2 regions of the Vibrio sabulosilitoris genome follow, and region 2 is predicted to be linked to the other one. Evidence: predicted binding sites of a transcription regulator. Region 2 holds the regulator's gene; the other holds the start of a gene.
What was found. The regulator MetJ, encoded in region 2, represses methionine synthesis genes. The targets are predictions, from matches to a motif close to TTAGACNTNTANANGTCTAA.
Positions count from the first base shown of each region.

Region 1 (8,772 bases), 500 kb from region 2:
TCGGTCCCAAGGGTATGGCTGTTCGCCATTTAAAGTGGTACGCGAGCTGGGTTTAGAACGTCGTGAGACAGTTCGGTCCCTATCTGCCGTGGGCGTTGGAAGATTGAAGGGGGCTGCTCCTAGTACGAGAGGACCGGAGTGGACGAACCTCTGGTGTTCGGGTTGTGATGCCAATCGCATTGCCCGGTAGCTAAGTTCGGAATCGATAACCGCTGAAAGCATCTAAGCGGGAAGCGAGCCCTGAGATGAGTCTTCCCTGATACTTTAAGTATCCTTAAGGGTTGTTCGAGACTAGAACGTTGATAGGCAGGGTGTGTAAGCGTTGTGAGGCGTTGAGCTAACCTGTACTAATTGCCCGTGAGGCTTAACCATACAACACCCAAAGGGTTTTGATGGACTCAAAGCTAAGAACTTTGAATGTGTAAGAGAATAGAAGCGAGAAACGAGAGTCGAGAGACGAGTTTTAAGCTTACAGCTTTCCGAATCTTTTGCTTTCACTTTTTGAAAAAGTGAAGACAAAAACAGAATTTGCTTGGCGACCATAGCGTTGTGGACCCACCTGATTCCATGCCGAACTCAGAAGTGAAACACAATAGCGCCGATGGTAGTGTGGGGCTTCCCCATGTGAGAGTAGGACATCGCCAGGCTTTAAATTTTGGACACTTGCTTGATAGCAAGTACGCCACTGCGGAGTGGTAGTTCAGTTGGTTAGAATACCGGCCTGTCACGCCGGGGGTCGCGGGTTCGAGTCCCGTCCACTCCGCCATTTATATTAAGCCTCAGCAGAAATGCTGAGGCTTTTTTGCATTTCAGAGGCGAGATCACTTCGTTGCGAGAAGCGAGAGTCGAGGGGGCGGGTACGTTGCACTTCGGGGACGCTTACGCTTCGAGGAACGAGGAGTTTCGTTGGCGTCGAACGTTTCACGCGCACCACTCGAACCTCGGAGGGCGAAAGCCCGAAACCCGACCCTCGCCCCTGAATTCGCACTTATCTTTTACTCGCTTCTCGACTCTCGACTCTCGTTTCTGGATTTTCATTACGAGGCTCGGTATTGGTCAGCTCCTGCGCCTCTTTAATTAGCTCAATTCGCGCCTCATCATTGTTATCAGTCCAAAGCACACCTAAGAAGGTAAAGAGCTCTCCCTCATCGCGTTGGTAGACAATCTCTGCATTGAAAAGCTGACCAGTTGAGGTTTCAATCAGAATATTTTTGGGTACTTCAACTCGGTTTGATACCAGGATTCCTGCCCCGCCTAAACTGATGTCTTTAATAACAGCGCGGCCTAGTAATTTGTTACTAAACCAGCCTGATTGTTTTAGTTGTACTGCTACGCCACTGGCTTGTGACTTAATTGGTTCATCCGGCATCCAAAAGTACCAGCGAACATACTTCCTATTTGTTTTGTTGCCCATTTTATATGTGACTCACAGATTGTTTGATAAACCTCTTCATAGGTAAAACGACCAAATTAGATGAAATCAAAAATTAATCTATCCGGTTTATTTAGACGTCTAGATATCTGTAGCTTGTGTGGTAGGATGTAGGAAATGAACACGGAATGAGGCTGTAAAGTGGGAACGAATGTAAGACAGCAGATTGAGGCTCAACTCAAGCAAAAGATACTGTTGATCGACGGTGGCATGGGCACCATGATCCAGGGACATAAGCTCGAGGAAAGCGATTATCGAGGAGCACGTTTTGCTGATTGGCATTGTGACCTAAAGGGAAACAATGATTTATTGGTTCTAACGCAACCAGAGCTGATTAAGGCTATTCACAGCGAATACCTAGAAGCCGGTGCGGATATTCTTGAGACCAATACCTTTAACGCAACCACCATCGCGATGGCCGACTATGATATGCAGGGCCTGAGCGAGGAGATCAACTATGAGGCTGCGAGGCTAGCTCGCGCTGCCGCCGATGAATGGACGCAAAAGACACCAGAGAAACCTCGCTATGTCGCGGGTGTGTTAGGTCCGACCAACCGCACGTGTTCTATCTCTCCAGATGTGAACGATCCCGGCTACCGTAATGTCAGCTTTGACCAGTTAGTTGAAGCGTATTCTGAATCAACCCGTGCGCTGATCAAAGGTGGCTGTGATCTGATCCTTATTGAAACCATCTTTGATACCCTTAACGCTAAAGCCTGTGCTTTTGCCGTTGATAGTGTCTTTGAGAAAATGGGTACCACATTGCCTGTGATGATCTCCGGGACCATTACCGACGCATCTGGACGTACTCTCTCGGGACAAACCACTGAGGCATTTTATAATGCGCTGCGTCATGTTAACCCAATTACCTTTGGCCTCAACTGTGCACTTGGCCCTGATGAACTAAGACCTTACGTCGAAGAGCTTTCTCGTATCTCTGAGACCTATGTTTCCACCCACCCTAACGCCGGCTTACCGAATGCGTTTGGTGAATATGACTTGTCACCGGAAGAGATGGCCAGTCATGTTAAAGAATGGGCACAAAGTGGCTTCCTTAATATGATAGGTGGCTGTTGCGGCACAACACCAGAACATATCCGCCAAATGGCTACGGCTGTTGCTGACCTCAAGCCGCGAGCTTTGCCCGAGCTTTCGGTTGCCTGTCGTCTATCTGGACTTGAGCCGCTAACGATTGAGAAAGATAGCCTATTTATCAATGTTGGTGAGCGCACCAACGTTACTGGCTCTGCTCGATTTAAGCGTCTAATCAAAGAAGAGCTTTACGATGAGGCTCTAGAGGTTGCACGCCAGCAAGTTGAAAACGGTGCCCAGATCATCGATATCAACATGGATGAAGGGATGCTGGATGCCGAGGCATGCATGGTTCGCTTTCTCAATCTGTGTGCGTCAGAGCCTGAGATCTCACGCGTACCGATTATGGTCGACTCCTCGAAGTGGGAGGTGATTGAGGCTGGGCTGAAATGTATCCAGGGCAAAGGGATCGTTAACTCCATCTCACTTAAAGAGGGCAAACAGAAGTTTGTTGAGCAAGCTAAGCTGATCCGCCGTTATGGTGCTGCTGTGATCGTTATGGCGTTTGATGAGCAGGGGCAGGCTGAGACTCGTGAGCGTAAACTGGAAATCTGTACCAATGCCTATCGCATTCTAGTCGATGAGGTTGGTTTCCCAGCAGAAGATATCATTTTTGACCCGAATATTTTTGCGGTTGCGACCGGTATTGAGGAACATAATAACTACGCGGTTGATTTTATTGAGGCTGTGGCAGATATCAAACGTGACCTCCCGCATGCGATGATTTCTGGTGGGGTGTCGAACGTTTCCTTCTCATTCCGCGGCAACAACTACGTTCGCGAGGCGATTCATGCGGTGTTCCTCTATCACTGTTTTAAAAACGGTATGGACATGGGCATTGTTAACGCAGGTCAACTCGAGATTTATGACAACGTGCCGGAGAAGCTGCGTGAAGCCGTTGAGGATGTGGTTCTCAACCGTCGCGATGATAGCACTGAGCGACTGCTAGAGATTGCGGAAGAGTACCGTGAAAATGCCGTGGGTAAAGAAGATGATGCATCGGCGCTTGAGTGGCGCACTTGGCCTGTTGCCAAGCGTTTAGAGCATGCTCTGGTGAAAGGGATCACTGAGTTCATTATTGAGGATACTGAGGAAGCACGTCAGAATGCCACCAAGCCTTTGGAGGTGATTGAAGGGCCTCTCATGGATGGGATGAACGTGGTCGGTGACCTGTTCGGTGAGGGTAAGATGTTCCTGCCACAAGTGGTTAAGTCGGCGCGCGTGATGAAGCAAGCTGTTGGGCACTTGGAACCTTATATCAATGCTGAAAAGCAACAGGGGAGCTCAAACGGTAAGATCTTGCTCGCGACAGTGAAGGGCGACGTTCATGATATTGGTAAGAATATCGTTGGTGTGGTCTTGCAGTGTAATAACTACGAGATCATCGACCTTGGCGTTATGGTGCCGTGTGAAAAGATCCTCAAGGTAGCCAAAGAAGAGAACGTTGACATCATTGGCCTGTCGGGTCTGATCACCCCATCGCTTGATGAGATGGTGCATGTGGCTAAAGAGATGGAGCGCTTAGACTTTGACTTGCCACTCTTGATTGGTGGCGCCACCACGTCTAAGGCGCATACTGCGGTTAAAATTGAAAAAAACTATTCGCACCCTGTAGTTTACGTCAACAATGCCTCACGCGCAGTGGGCGTTTGTACCTCACTCCTCTCTGATGAACTCAGACCTGATTTTGTGACCAAATTGGATGCGGATTATGAGCGAGTGCGTGATCAGCATAATCGTAAGAAGCCGCGAACCAAACCGGTGACACTCGAGCAGGCGCGAGAGAACAAAGTCGCAATTGATTGGAGTTCCTACACTCCGCCAGTGCCGGTGAAATCAGGTATTCACATCTTTGATGACGTCGATGTGGCAATATTAAGAGATTATATTGACTGGACCCCATTCTTTATGACTTGGTCTTTGGTCGGTAAGTACCCAAAGATCTTTGAACATGAAGAGGTCGGTGAAGAGGCTCAGCGCCTCTACCAAGATGCTAATGAGTGGCTAGATCGAGTCCAGGCAGAGGGACTACTCAAGGTCCGTGGTATATGCGGCCTATTCCCGGCAGCCAGTGTCGGAGATGATATTGAGGTGTATATCGACGAGTCTCGCACGCAAGTCGCGCAAGTGCTGTGTAACCTGCGTCAGCAGACAGAGAAGCCAAAAGGCTATAATTACTGTCTATCTGACTATATCGCGCCAAAAGAGAGCGGTAAGCCGGACTGGATTGGTGGTTTTGCTGTGACGGGTGGTATAGGTGAGCGTGAGCTTGCTGATCAGTTCAAGGCCGAGGGTGATGATTACAACGCGATCATGATCCAAGCGGTTGCCGATCGCCTTGCGGAGGCATTTGCTGAGTACTTGCATGAACGAGTACGTAAGGAAATTTGGGGTTATGCTGCGGACGAAGCCCTCTCTAATGAAGAGCTGATCCGTGAAAACTACCAAGGGATCCGCCCTGCACCAGGTTATCCTGCATGTCCTGAGCATACCGAAAAGGGCTGCATCTGGTCACTGCTCGATGTTGAGCAAAATATTGGCATGTCACTGACCTCAAGCTACGCGATGTGGCCTGGGGCCTCGGTATCAGGTTGGTACTTCTCACACCCTGAATCTCGCTATTTTGCCATTGCTCAGATCCAACCAGACCAGGTTGCGAGCTACGCCGATCGCAAGGGTTGGGAGCTTGAAGAGGCAGAAAAGTGGTTAGGGCCCAACATTAATGGCTAATCACTGATAAAAAAATAACAAAGCCCCTTACAATGAGGGGCTTAGTTTTGGTCAACCCCGGCGATTGGGGGCAACAAGCATTATGGAAAAGTCATTACTTCTCAAACAGCTCTTGGTGAAGTTTTTGCACCGCTTGCTTAGCAACAGATTCATGGAGCAAGAAGCACAGGTTGTGTTGGCTAGCACCGTAACAAATCATGCGTAGGTTGAAGTCTTCCAATGTGCCAAAGACTTGTTTTGCACAGCCTTTTGAAGCGCTCATATTGTTGCCGATAAGCGCTACCACGCTGAGGTTGTGCTCTACCTCTACATGACACATCTCTTCTAGCTCTTCGCGAACAGCGACAGGCAGTTGCGGTGCACCACCCGAGGTATCAGTTTGATCAAGGGTCAACGACACACTGATCTCCGAGGTAGTGATAAGATCGACCGAGATCTTATGCTTGGCTAGGATCTCAAACACCTTAGCGAGGAAGCCATAGGCGTGGAACATTTTTGCACTGCGCAGAGTCACCATGGTCTGGTTACTGCGCAGTGCAAGTGCACGATACAGCGGTGTGGTTTCAGCGTAGTGGCGGATCCAAGTCCCACCTTTCTCTGGCTCACGTGAGGAGCCCACAAATACAGGAATGTCGTGGCGCAGCGCAGGAACCAGCGTTGATGGGTGAAGGATCTTCGCGCCAAAGTTGGCCATTTCTGAGGCCTCACTGAAGCTGATCTCAGCGATAGGAGCGGCATTGGGAGCGATACGTGGGTCAGTAGTGTAGATGCCTGGAACATCGGTCCAGATCTCCAGTCCTGATGCTTCAACCGCTTCTGCGATTAGGGCGGCACTATAGTCACTGCCTCCTCGTCCTAGCGTTGTCGTATCACCTTCATCATTTGAGCCAATAAAGCCCTGGGTCACTACCACCTGCTCTCGACATAAAGGGACCAACATATCCTTGGCAAGAGCAGCGGTTTGTTCAAGGCTTGGCTCTGCACGGCCAAAGTTGCTATCGGTTTTGAGCACTTCGCGGATATCAAAGCGAACCGCGTTGATGCCTTGCTCGCGCATTAATTGGGCAAGGATGTGGGTTGACATCAGCTCACCACACGCAACCAAATGATCCGTTAGCTTAGTGCTAGATTGGATCGAGGCAGCCTCAGCTAGGCTGGTAATGGTATCTAGAATTGCATATACCTCAGCAGCTGCCTCATCTGCTTGATTGAGTTTTGCCAGGATAGCTTCATGAATATCGGCGATTTGCTGCAGGATCTCACTGCGCTGTTGTTGCTCAGGAACACCATTGGCAAGTGCCACCAACAAGTTGGTTACGCCTGAGCAGGCGCTACTCACGACAAGTCGTGTTGATGGGTGGCTCTCGATAATCGCTGCACAACGACTCATGGCGTCAAAATTGGCTACGCTTGTTCCGCCGAATTTGGCGACATTAAATGTGCTCACAGTTGGTCTCCCTATACTTCAAAAAGATTAAACGTCCAGTATGTTTGAAGAGGGAATGGGTGAGCAGAGGGTGAGAAAAGTGCCGTCACGACCTCAGAAGCTCATCATCAGACTGAGCTGATGACAGTTGAAGGGATTCAGCCCATTCAACCGACAGGAAAATCTCGCAAAAAATTCCTATCTCGGCGCTACTCCCCCTCGGTAAATAGTATCGGAATTGCGATTCCACTATCCACCTGCCTGGGCAGCGCTCCTCTTCTGTTCTATGTCGATCATTGAACGGCTTTGGTGCAAAAATGTCAATCAATATTTGAAGTTGTTAGCAGTTTTGCTATTTGCTCCCAATAGGTTGGCTGGTGACTCTATACTTAACTGTCCAATTTTGTTCCTATCTGGTCGATGCTTTAACGGCGTCGCTAGTTTTACAATAATAAATTTCAATGGAGTGATGTATGTCTATCCAAAGCTTTATTCCCCCTCGTCGAGTCTTGATGGGACCTGGCCCATCAGACATCTCACCACAAGTGCTTCAGGCAATGAGTCGACCCACGATTGGTCACCTCGACCCACTCTTTATCCAGATGATGGATGAGCTCAAAAGCCTACTTAAATACGCTTTTCAAACCCAAAATGCGTTTACTATTGCGGTATCTGCCCCCGGTAGTGCGGGCATGGAGGCTTGTTTTGTCAATTTAGTTGAGCCAGGTGATAAAGTTATTGTTTGTCGTAATGGGGTGTTTGGTGAGCGGATGCGAGAGAATGTTGTCCGTGCTGGTGGTGAAGCGATAGTGATAGACGATGACTGGGGAACCCCAGTTTCAGTGAGTAAGGTAGAGCAGGCACTGATTGAGCACTCAGATGCTAAGATATTGGCTTTTGTGCATGCTGAGACATCGACAGGTGCCGTCAGTGATGCGCAAGCATTGGGCGCACTGGCTAAACGTCATAGTGTGCTAACCATAGTTGATACCGTTACTTCGCTCGGAGGTGTTCCACTCAAAGTGGATGAGTGGCAGTTGGATGCGGTCTATTCTGGAAGTCAGAAGTGTCTATCCTGCGTGCCAGGCCTTTCTCCATTAACGTTTTCACCAGCAGCTATCGAGAAGATTCAATCACGTACCCATCCTATTCAAAGTTGGTTTCTCGACCAAAGCCTAGTGCTGGGTTACTGGAGTGGTGAGGGTAAACGTAGCTATCACCATACTGCACCGGTGAATAGTCTTTATGCGCTCCACGAGTCATTAGTCATACTCCAAAATGAGGGTCTAGAGCAAGCCTGGGCGCGTCACCAAGCAATGCACGACAAGCTAAAGCAGGGGCTGGAGAGTCTTGGCTTTACGTTTGTGGTTGATGAGGCATATCGCCTGCCTCAGCTCAACGCCGTTTATGTGCCTGAAGGCATCGATGAAGCGCAGGTGCGCTCAGAGCTACTCAATGAGTTCAATCTTGAGATTGGGGCTGGTTTGGGCGCGCTTGCTGGCAAGGCATGGCGGATTGGCTTGATGGGCTATGGTGCCTCAGAGCAAAACGTCGCGCTATGTCTAAAGGCGCTTGAGGAGAAGCTACGCTAGTTTTTTTCTGGCGCCGCCAAACATGGAGTTTGGTGGCGCTTGGCGATTTTTCTTATGCCGTCACGGTTGCAAGTCTGGAGTGATAACAGAAGCTCGGACAGGAGCGGTGCGACTCTGGGCCGGAAAAGCGAGCCTTGGGTACAAGAGTTCGGCTTCAGTGCGTACCTGCTTAGCTTTACGCTCATCCCCCATCGCAGAATACGCCAATATCAAGTTCTTATACAGCTCAGGCCTTGGTTTACGTTTGATCATATCAAGTGACCAGTTTATGTAGACTTGGGTGTAGCTATGGTCACCCGTCTGTAGGCCAATATCAAAATAGGTGCTGTAGATTGCCCATTGATAACGCTCTGCCCATGCATACGGGTTAGAGATTCGCTCAAGGATTTTGGGGTCCTTAGGCGAAGACTGCTCAAATTGAGTCAGGACATGGTTGGTATGCATAGCACTGACCATGTAGGTCATTGTAGCAACGGGAACAACCAAGCAGCTCACACGTA
Region 1 covers NZ_AP029599.1:854,586-863,357, forward strand. The annotation lists rRNA gene ACZ5R2_RS04250 (23S ribosomal RNA) at 1-372, shown strand, start outside; rRNA gene rrf (5S ribosomal RNA) at 532-647, shown strand; tRNA gene ACZ5R2_RS04260 (tRNA-Asp) at 690-766, shown strand; gene ACZ5R2_RS04265 (hypothetical protein) at 989-1,369, opposite strand; gene metH (methionine synthase) at 1,574-5,254, shown strand; gene lysC (lysine-sensitive aspartokinase 3) at 5,349-6,701, opposite strand; lysine riboswitch at 6,791-6,967, opposite strand; gene ACZ5R2_RS04280 (pyridoxal-phosphate-dependent aminotransferase family protein) at 7,154-8,272, shown strand; gene ACZ5R2_RS04285 (PglL family O-oligosaccharyltransferase) at 8,333-8,772, opposite strand, start outside.
Region 1: the regulator MetJ is predicted to act here: its motif matches at 1,506-1,525, upstream of metH (methionine synthase).

Region 2 (8,772 bases):
AGAAACCACGCCTTCAGGCGCGCCACCGATACAGTACATAAGGTCAACTTCGCTGTCTGGCATACAAGTTAGGATAGAAGCCGCTACGTCACCATCTGGCACAGCGAATACGCGTACACCCATTGCTTGCATCTCTGCAATGACAGCATCGTGACGAGGCTTAGCTAGGGTAACGACAACGAGGGTATCAACTGACTTACCGAGCGCTTGAGCAACATTCTCTAGGTTCTCTTTCAGAGGCTTATTGAGGTCGATGCAACCTTTAGCGCCAGGGCCAACAACCAGCTTTTCCATATACATGTCTGGTGCTTTCAGGAAGCTGCCTTTCTCGCCAGCGGCAAGTACAGCCAGTGCGTTTGACTGACCCATTGCCGTCATGCGAGTCCCCTCAATAGGGTCAACCGCGATATCGACAGCATCACCACCGATACCGACATTTTCACCAATGTACAGCATTGGAGCATCATCAATCTCACCTTCGCCGATCACGATCTCACCGCTGATCTCGGTTTTATTTAGAAGGGCGCGCATGACTTCAACCGCAGCGCCGTCCGCAGCGTTTTTATCGCCACGTCCTAGCCATTTGTAACCTGCTAGGGCAGCACCTTCCGTAACACGTGAAAAGGCCATTGCTAAATCGCGTTTCATGATGACTCCAAACAATATTTTAGGGGAAAGAAATTGGACGCGCAGATTCTAGCATAGTCGGGCGTAAACGTTTGCTTTTTTGCTTAACGCAGATCAAATCAGCGCTTATTGACAGGAGAAAGTCAGAGGTGGTTAAATCTCAGGCAGATGGCACAATTTCTTAAGATAGCAGGTGTTTCTGCACAAATGGCTAGGTAGAATGGGGCATACAGTGAAGAAAACCTTCATTCAAACGGATAATAAAGGTAGGCGATGATGTCTTTTGAAGTATTAGAGCAGTTGGAAGCAAAGATCCAAACCGCAGTTGACACTATCACTCTTCTGCAGATGGAAGTAGAAGAGCTGAAACAAGAAAAATCACAACTAGAAACTGAAGCGACAGATCTCCGTTCAGGCCGTGAAGCCTTGGAAGTAAAGGTTCAGCAGATGCAACAAGAACATCAAGCTTGGCAAGAGCGCATTCGCGGTCTGCTAGGTAAAATGGACGAAGTTGAGTAATCGACGCCAGAATTAGAAAGAGCTGACCAAGGTCAGCTCTTTTGCTATCTACTGCTTTGTGATTAAACCACCTTTGGACGCACGCCTAGGGTGTGACACAGGGCGTAGGTCATTTCTGCACGATTGAGGGTGTAGAAGTGGAAATCTTTCACGCCCTCACGGCTTAAGATACGCACCATATCGATGGCTTGGCTAGCACCGACTAACTGACGGGTCGTGATGTCATCATCCAGCCCCTCGAACTGTTTTGCCATCCAGTTTGGTACCTTAACGCTGTTTTGCGCAGCAAAGCGCGAGGCCTGCTTAAAGTTCGATACCGGCAAGATGCCCGGTACGATCTCGACATCAATCCCTGCTGCTACGCAGCGGTCACGAAAACGTAAGTAGCTTTCGACATCAAAGAAGAACTGGGTGATAGCGCGATTCGCCCCCGCATCCACTTTGCGTTTTAGGTTGAGTAGGTCCGCTTGAGCACTCTTTGCTTCTGGGTGAACTTCAGGGAAAGCGGCGACCGAGATATCAAAGTCGTGGCGAGACTTAAGGAGCTCAACCAGATCGGAAGCGTACATATCCGGCTTACCACCCCCCGCTGGAATATCTCCACGTAGCGCGACGATGCTCTCGATACCGTTGTGCCAGTAGTCATCCGCAATCTGGATCAGCTCTTCACGTGAGGCGTCAATGCAGGTCAGGTGAGGCGCGGCAATCAGGCCGGTTGCCGATTTGATCTCTTTGATGATCGAATGAGTGCGGTCGCGCTCACCCGAGTTGGCACCGTAGGTCACCGAGACAAACTTCGGCTTAAGTGTTTTTAGGCGATGAACCGAATCCCACAATGTCTGCTCCATTTTCTCGCTGCTCGGTGGAAAAAATTCAAACGAAACATTGATGTTCTCATCTGATAACTCAGCGATATTTTGGTTAAGCGCATCGATATGGCTTGCGTGTGTGTAGCCCATAACATTCTCCCTGTGGTGAAACGGCACCGAAATCTGAATCCTTCAATCGACGTATAGACGTCTATATGGCTACAGAATGTAATGAAAGTGGATTAATGTCAATGGGATTGGTGTGAAATTTCTGCGTCAGATGAGAAGAAATACAATGACTGACGGAGTGGGGATATCGATGAGGGGCTGCTAAGCCAGCCCCTTTGTTTGTTTTACGCTAGATCACAGTCGGCTGGCAAGCAGATTAATATCCGATTGCAGCGCTCCGGCCGTGACTTCTCGACCTGCACCTGGGCCGCGGATCACCAGTGGATTATCTTTATACCACTTACTCTCAATCGCAAAGATGTTGTCGCAAGGCAGGAGGTTAGCCAGGGCATGTTCGCGGTTAAGTGCCTCTACGCCGACCGTTGCGGTGCCATTTTTCTCGAGACGCGCAACGTATCTCAATACCTTGTCTTCGCGCTGAGCCTTCTCTAGGCGCTCTGCTAGGGCATCGCTAAGGATAGTGCCATTATCAAAGAAATCATCCAAACTCATGCTGCTGAGCGCCTCTGGCACCAGAGACTCTACCTTAACGCGCTCGGGCTCGATATGCAGTCCTGATTCGCGCGCCAAGATAACCAGTTTACGCATTACATCGGAGCCATCGAGATCGCAGCGCGGATCAGGCTCGGTTAGGCCCTGCTGCCAAGCCAGATCGACCAACTCACTAAATGGAATCGAGCCATCATACTGCTGGAAGAGCCAAGATAAGGTGCCAGAGAAAATCCCTGATAGAGCGACAATCTCATCACCGCTCTCGCGCAGGTCACGCACGGTATGGTTTATCGGTAACCCTGCGCCCACAGTGGCGTTGTAGAGCCAGTGGCGGTTAATCTTGGCAAACGCATCTTGCACTTGGTGATAGTACTCGCTTGAGGCTGAGCCAGCGACTTTATTCGCCGAGATCAGGTGCATGCCTTGCTGGGCAATATCGAGGTACTGACCCGCTAATGTGGCACTGGCCGTGACATCGAGCACCACAGCGTCGTCAAAGCCGGTCATTGCACCGAGTTGCTCAATCCAGGCCTTGCCATCATTAGGCACGGCTTCTTCACTAAAGTGCTCAGCGACCAAACTTGGGTCAATGCCTTGTGGGTTAAACCAGTATGTTTGGCTATCAACCACGGCAACCAGCTCAAAGCTCATGTTGTGACGTTTTTCGAGCTCTTGTTTCTGATCAGCAAACAGCTCCAGCCAGCTTGAGCCAATGTTACCTTTACCACACAGGGCAATCGCAACGCGCTTTTGCGCTTGAAACAGTTGCGAGTGGATCTCAACAACCAGTGGCTCAGTATCTTGCTTGCGCGTGACGGCCACTAAGCTTAATCCCGACTCTGACTCGCTGATAAACTCTATCGCAGAGCTCTTGAGCTGCTGATAGAAGCCAAAGCTGTGGGTGGCGTTTTTACCTACGCCAGCACCCACTGCCGCGAACAGGGAAAAGCCCTCTTTGAGCTTAATCTCCGCCTCAATTGCGGCATCCTGAAGGAAGGCGAGTGAGCCATTGGCGATCTCTTGGGTGTACGCTAGACGCAGCATGTATTGATCGGGCTGCGAGTCATAAGACAAAGGCTCGAGTTGAGCACGCTTGAGCTTCTCAAGCACTTCTCGCTCGGCACGCTGATAGTCATGGTTATGAGAGAAGCGCAGCTGGATCAGCAAGACATCATCGAGCGAGGTGATAATCTTGGCTCCGCGACCGGAGGCAAGGACACGCTCAATGCGGGTCGAGCCAGCCTCTGGTTCGTAGCTGCATCGCAGGTGCAAGTCCATGGTACTTTGAGCGACAGGTTGCAACGTGCGGCTATGCAGTACTGGAGCTGCGAGGCGAGCCAGTTCGTTGGCCTCATCTAGGCGCAATAATGGCAGCAGACAGGCATCGTTAACCAGTCTAGGGTCGGCACTATACACTCCGGCCACATCGCTCCAGATGGTCACACGTGAAACTTCTGCTAACGCGCCGATAATCGTTGCGGAGTAATCTGAGCCATTTCGACCCAAAAGTACCGTTTCACCACGGAAGTTCTGCGCCATAAAGCCGGTAAAGACGACCCGGTGATGACTGTGTTGGGCCAGTAGTTCTTTGAGTAATGGATAGGATGCGCCGCGGTCGATCTCTGGCTGAGTGCCGCTCTCTGCGCGCAAAAACTGGCGAGAATCTTCTGCAACGGCTGCCAGGCCTTGTTCACACAACACCGCTGCCAATAGGCGTGCTGACCACATCTCACCATGGCCAAGCACAGATGCTCTAATCTTTGGATTAATCGGATAGGCCAGCTCCCCAAGGGCGCTAAACTCGGTGATCACGTTATCCAATAGGCGCGCCTTACTGGCTCCATCCTGGATTAGCTCTTCGACTAATTCCAATTGGAACTGGCGCAGAGCCTGTAAGGTCTCGTGTGCAAGCCGGCCATCTCTCTCGAGGTTATCCAGAAACTCAATCAGCTGATTGGTGGTCTTGCCTGCAGCAGAAACCACCACCAGATCCTCACTTGACGAGTAATCGCGCAGGATACGCACTGCCTTTCGATAGCACTCTGCATTGGCAAGACTACTGCCGCCAAATTTGTGCAACTGACGCTGTAGAGTCATGTTAAAACGCCTCCTTGGCTTTGCTGAAGGCTTGCTCTAGGTCAGCAATAAGGTCTCGATGATCCTCAAGCCCCACTGAGAGGCGTAATAGGTATTGCGAGATCCCAGCTTCAGCGAGGGCTTCTTCTCCCATTGCACGGTGAGTCATAGACGCAGGGTGACAGATCAAGCTTTCTACGCCACCTAGCGACTCGGCGAGCGAGAACAGCTCTAGTTGGCCGACGAAGAATTTCAATTGCTCGAACGAGCCTGCAAACTCAAAGCTTAGCATCGAACCAAAGCCAGATTGCTGCCTTTTGGCGATCTCATGGCCTGGGTGACTCTCAAGACTTGGGTGGTGCACCTTGCTTACCAGCGACTGCTCGACCAAGTAGTTAAGAATGTGCTGTGAGCTCTCCTCATGGACGCGCATGCGGGCGCCTAGCGTGCGAATTCCGCGCAGGGTCATGTAGCTATCAAATGGTGTACCGGTTGCTCCAATGCAGTTACCCCACCAAGCGAGCTCCTCAGCATGCGCTTCGGTTTTGGTGATCACGACGCCGCCAATCACATCGGAGTGGCCGTTGATGTACTTAGTGGTAGAGTGGATAACAAAATCCGCACCCAGCTCAAGCGGCTTTTGGTACACTGGTGTCAAAAAGGTGTTGTCGACGGCAACAAGCGCACCGACTTTTTTGGCCTCGGCGCAGATTGCAGCAATATCAACCACGCGAACTAAGGGGTTTGACGGGGTCTCAAGCAGGATTAGCTTGGGTTTTTGTGCCATAGCGCTGGCGAGTGCATCGCTATCGGTTTGATCGACAAACTGTACTTTAAAGTCACCCTTTTGCGCTCGGGTGTTAAACAGACGATAGGTTCCACCATAGCAATCATGTGGCGCAATAATCAGGTCATCGGGACCTAAAAATGCTGAAACCCACAGATTAAGCGCGGAAGTGCCGCAGTTGGTGACGACGGCCCCACAACCTGACTCCAGCTCGTACAAAGCTTGCTCAAGTAGCCCTCGATTTGGATTGCCAGAACGCGTATAGTCATACTTAGGCACATCCCCAAAGGCTGGAAAGCTGTAGTTGGTCGAGAGGTAGATGGGGGGAACAACCGCATGGTGTTGAGTGTCTGATTCGATGCCAGTGCGAACGGCAATGGTGGCAGGCTTGCGTGCGCTCATATGAGTGTCCTTCCCAAAAAAATGATTGTGCTTCACAAAACCGTTACACCTACTGGTTATAACGGTATTAAATTCCATTAGCAGACACTTTACTGCCCCTACAACAAGACGTCAATACTTCTAGACGTCTATATGTCTTTGCTCTTAGCCTTAAATCCGGCTAAAATATCTCCCTTACTCACTCCAACCAAAAATGACTAAAGGTTTCTCATGGCAGACTGGAATGGCGACTACACTAGCCCATATGCTGAGCATGGCAAAAAAAGCGAACAGGTAAAGAAGATTACCGTGTCAATTCCGCTTAAAGTACTGAAAGTATTGACGGATGAGCGTACGCGTCGTCAGATAAACAACCTGCGCCATGCCACCAACAGCGAGTTGCTGTGTGAGGCATTCTTGCATGCGTACACCGGGCAACCTCTGCCAACCGATGAAGACTTGCGTAAAGACCGTCCTGATGAGATCCCGGCTGAAGCCAAAGCGCTGATGACCGAGATGGGGATTGAGTTTGAAGCGTTTGATGAAGAGTAGCGTGTAGGCTGCTCTCAATAGGATTGTGACAGGTGGGCATGCGCTGACCTGTCTTTGAAGTTCTCAGGGATATATGGTTCAGCACAGTAAAAAGAGACGTACCACTCTACAAGATATCGCCGACCAGGTTGGCGTCACCAAAATGACCGTGTCGCGCTATATGCGAGACCCGAACTCCGTTGCAGAAAAAACCCGGCTTAAGATTGCTCAGGTCGTCGAGGACATCGGTTATATCGAAAACCGAGCGCCTGCGATGCTGGCAAACTCGTCGAGTAAAGCCATCGGTATCCTATTGCCCTCTCTGTCTAACCAGATCTTTGCCTCGTTTGTGCAGGGCGTAGAAACGGTCACTAAGGCCAATGGCTACGAAACCTTGATCGCGCACTTTAGCTATGATGAGCAAGAGGAGGAGAGCAAGATTGCCTCGCTGCTCTCTTACCAGGTAGATGGCTTGATCTTGACTGAGAGTCATCACACCCAGCGCACGCTGCAGATGATTAAGTCCGCCGGTGTCCCGGTGGTTGAGACAATGGAGCTGCCAGAGCAACCGATCGATATGGCGGTCGGCCTAGATCATATTGCTGCTTCTTATGATGTGACCAAGCAGATGATTGCCGCTGGCAAACGCTCCATCGCCTACTTTGGTGCACGTTTGGATACTCGAACCCGTCTACGTATGGCCGGTTATGACAAGGCGGTGATTGAGGCAGGTTTCACGCCGAAACATATTCTGACGGAGGCGCACTCGAGCTTCTCGATGGCAGATGACCTGTTGGACATGGCCTTTGCACAATACCCAGATCTCGATGGTGTGTTTTGCACCAATGATGATATCGCGGTTGGGGTACTACTTAGTGCCCAGCGCAGAGGCATTCAAGTGCCAGAGTCATTGTCTGTAGTGGGTTACAATGCGCTCGACATCGGCAATATCGTCAGCCCGAAGCTGACCAGTGTCGACACGCCACGCTTTGAGATTGGGGTCAAAAGTGCTGAGCTATTGGTCGCACGCTTAAAAGGTGAGCCCATAGATAGCACCAGTGTGGATATGGGTTATCGAGTCAACTCTGGTGAGAGTATCTAAATAAAAATGGAGCCGAGTGGCTCCATTTTTATCTTTAGTCAGATGACAAGCGAGTTAGATGATAAAGCTTGCACCGTCTTCAGCGCTAGAGACACTTTGTCTCAGTACGCTAAATAGATTTCGTCCCCAAGTCTGCTGATTCGCCTCGGTATCGATCGCGAGTGGCTCACGTCCAGTCATATCCGACAGGTTGTTTAGCTCACCCGTTTCACAGTTGAGCTGGAGCATATCGCCGTCACGCACCAAGCCAATCGCACCGCCTCGCAGGGCTTCTGGGGATAGGTGGATCGCTGATGGGATTTTGCCTGACGCGCCAGATAAACGACCATCGGTGACCAAGGCCACTTGGTGGCCGGCTTTTTGGATATTACCCAAGATAGGCATTAGCTTGTGCAGCTCTGGCATGCCATTAGCCGCAGGACCATTGTGTGTCACGACCACGACGTAATCTTTGTTTAGCTCGCCACGCTGATAGGCCGCTTCGACTTCGTGTTGGCACTGGAAAACCACGGCAGGAGCTTCAATAATACGCTGGTCTGCTTTTACTGCTGACACCTTAACCACCGCTTTGCCTAAGTTGCCATCCAGTACGCGCGTTCCGCCTGTTTTCTGGAATGATTCATCACAGGCGGCAATAACGCTTGGATCAGTGCTTTGGGTACATGCATGCCAGCTCAGCGTGCCATTTTCAAGCTTAGGTAAGGTCATCTGACTCGCAAAGTCGCCAAACGCTGGTGTGACATCACGATGCAGTAGCTGTGATTGATCCAGGCGATGCAATAGGGCAGGAACGCCACCGGCCTCTTGGAAGGCGTTCATGTCCGCTGGGCCATTTGGATAGACGCGAGCTAACAGAGGCACTACCTCAGACAGGTCGCTGATATCTTGCCAAGTCAGCATCAGACCGGCTGCGCGAGCTACGGCGATCATGTGGATGGTGTGGTTGGTGCTGCCACCTGAGGCAAGTAGGGCAACAATACCGTTGATAAGGCTCTTCTCCGTCACTACTTCGGAAAGCGGGCGGAAGTTAGCAGAGCCCGAGCTCATTGAAGCAATCTTGATCGCAGCATGCTCAGTCAGGGCATGGCGCAGCTCTGAGTGCGGGTGAACAAATGCAGAGCCCGGGAGCATCAGACCCATAGCCTCAAACACCAGCTGGTTGGTATTCGCGGTGCCATAGAAGGTACAGGTACCTGGAGCATGGTAGGCGCGACACTCCATATCAAGTAGTGCTTCTTTACCCACTTCACCCGCGGCAT
Region 2 covers NZ_AP029599.1:356,556-365,327, reverse strand. The annotation lists gene glpX (class II fructose-bisphosphatase) at 1-648, opposite strand, end outside; gene zapB (cell division protein ZapB) at 904-1,146, shown strand; gene metF (methylenetetrahydrofolate reductase) at 1,209-2,105, opposite strand; gene ACZ5R2_RS01820 (bifunctional aspartate kinase/homoserine dehydrogenase II) at 2,319-4,733, opposite strand; gene ACZ5R2_RS01815 (O-succinylhomoserine (thiol)-lyase) at 4,735-5,901, opposite strand; gene metJ (met regulon transcriptional regulator MetJ) at 6,112-6,432, shown strand; gene ACZ5R2_RS01805 (substrate-binding domain-containing protein) at 6,506-7,513, shown strand; gene edd (phosphogluconate dehydratase) at 7,568-8,772, opposite strand, start outside.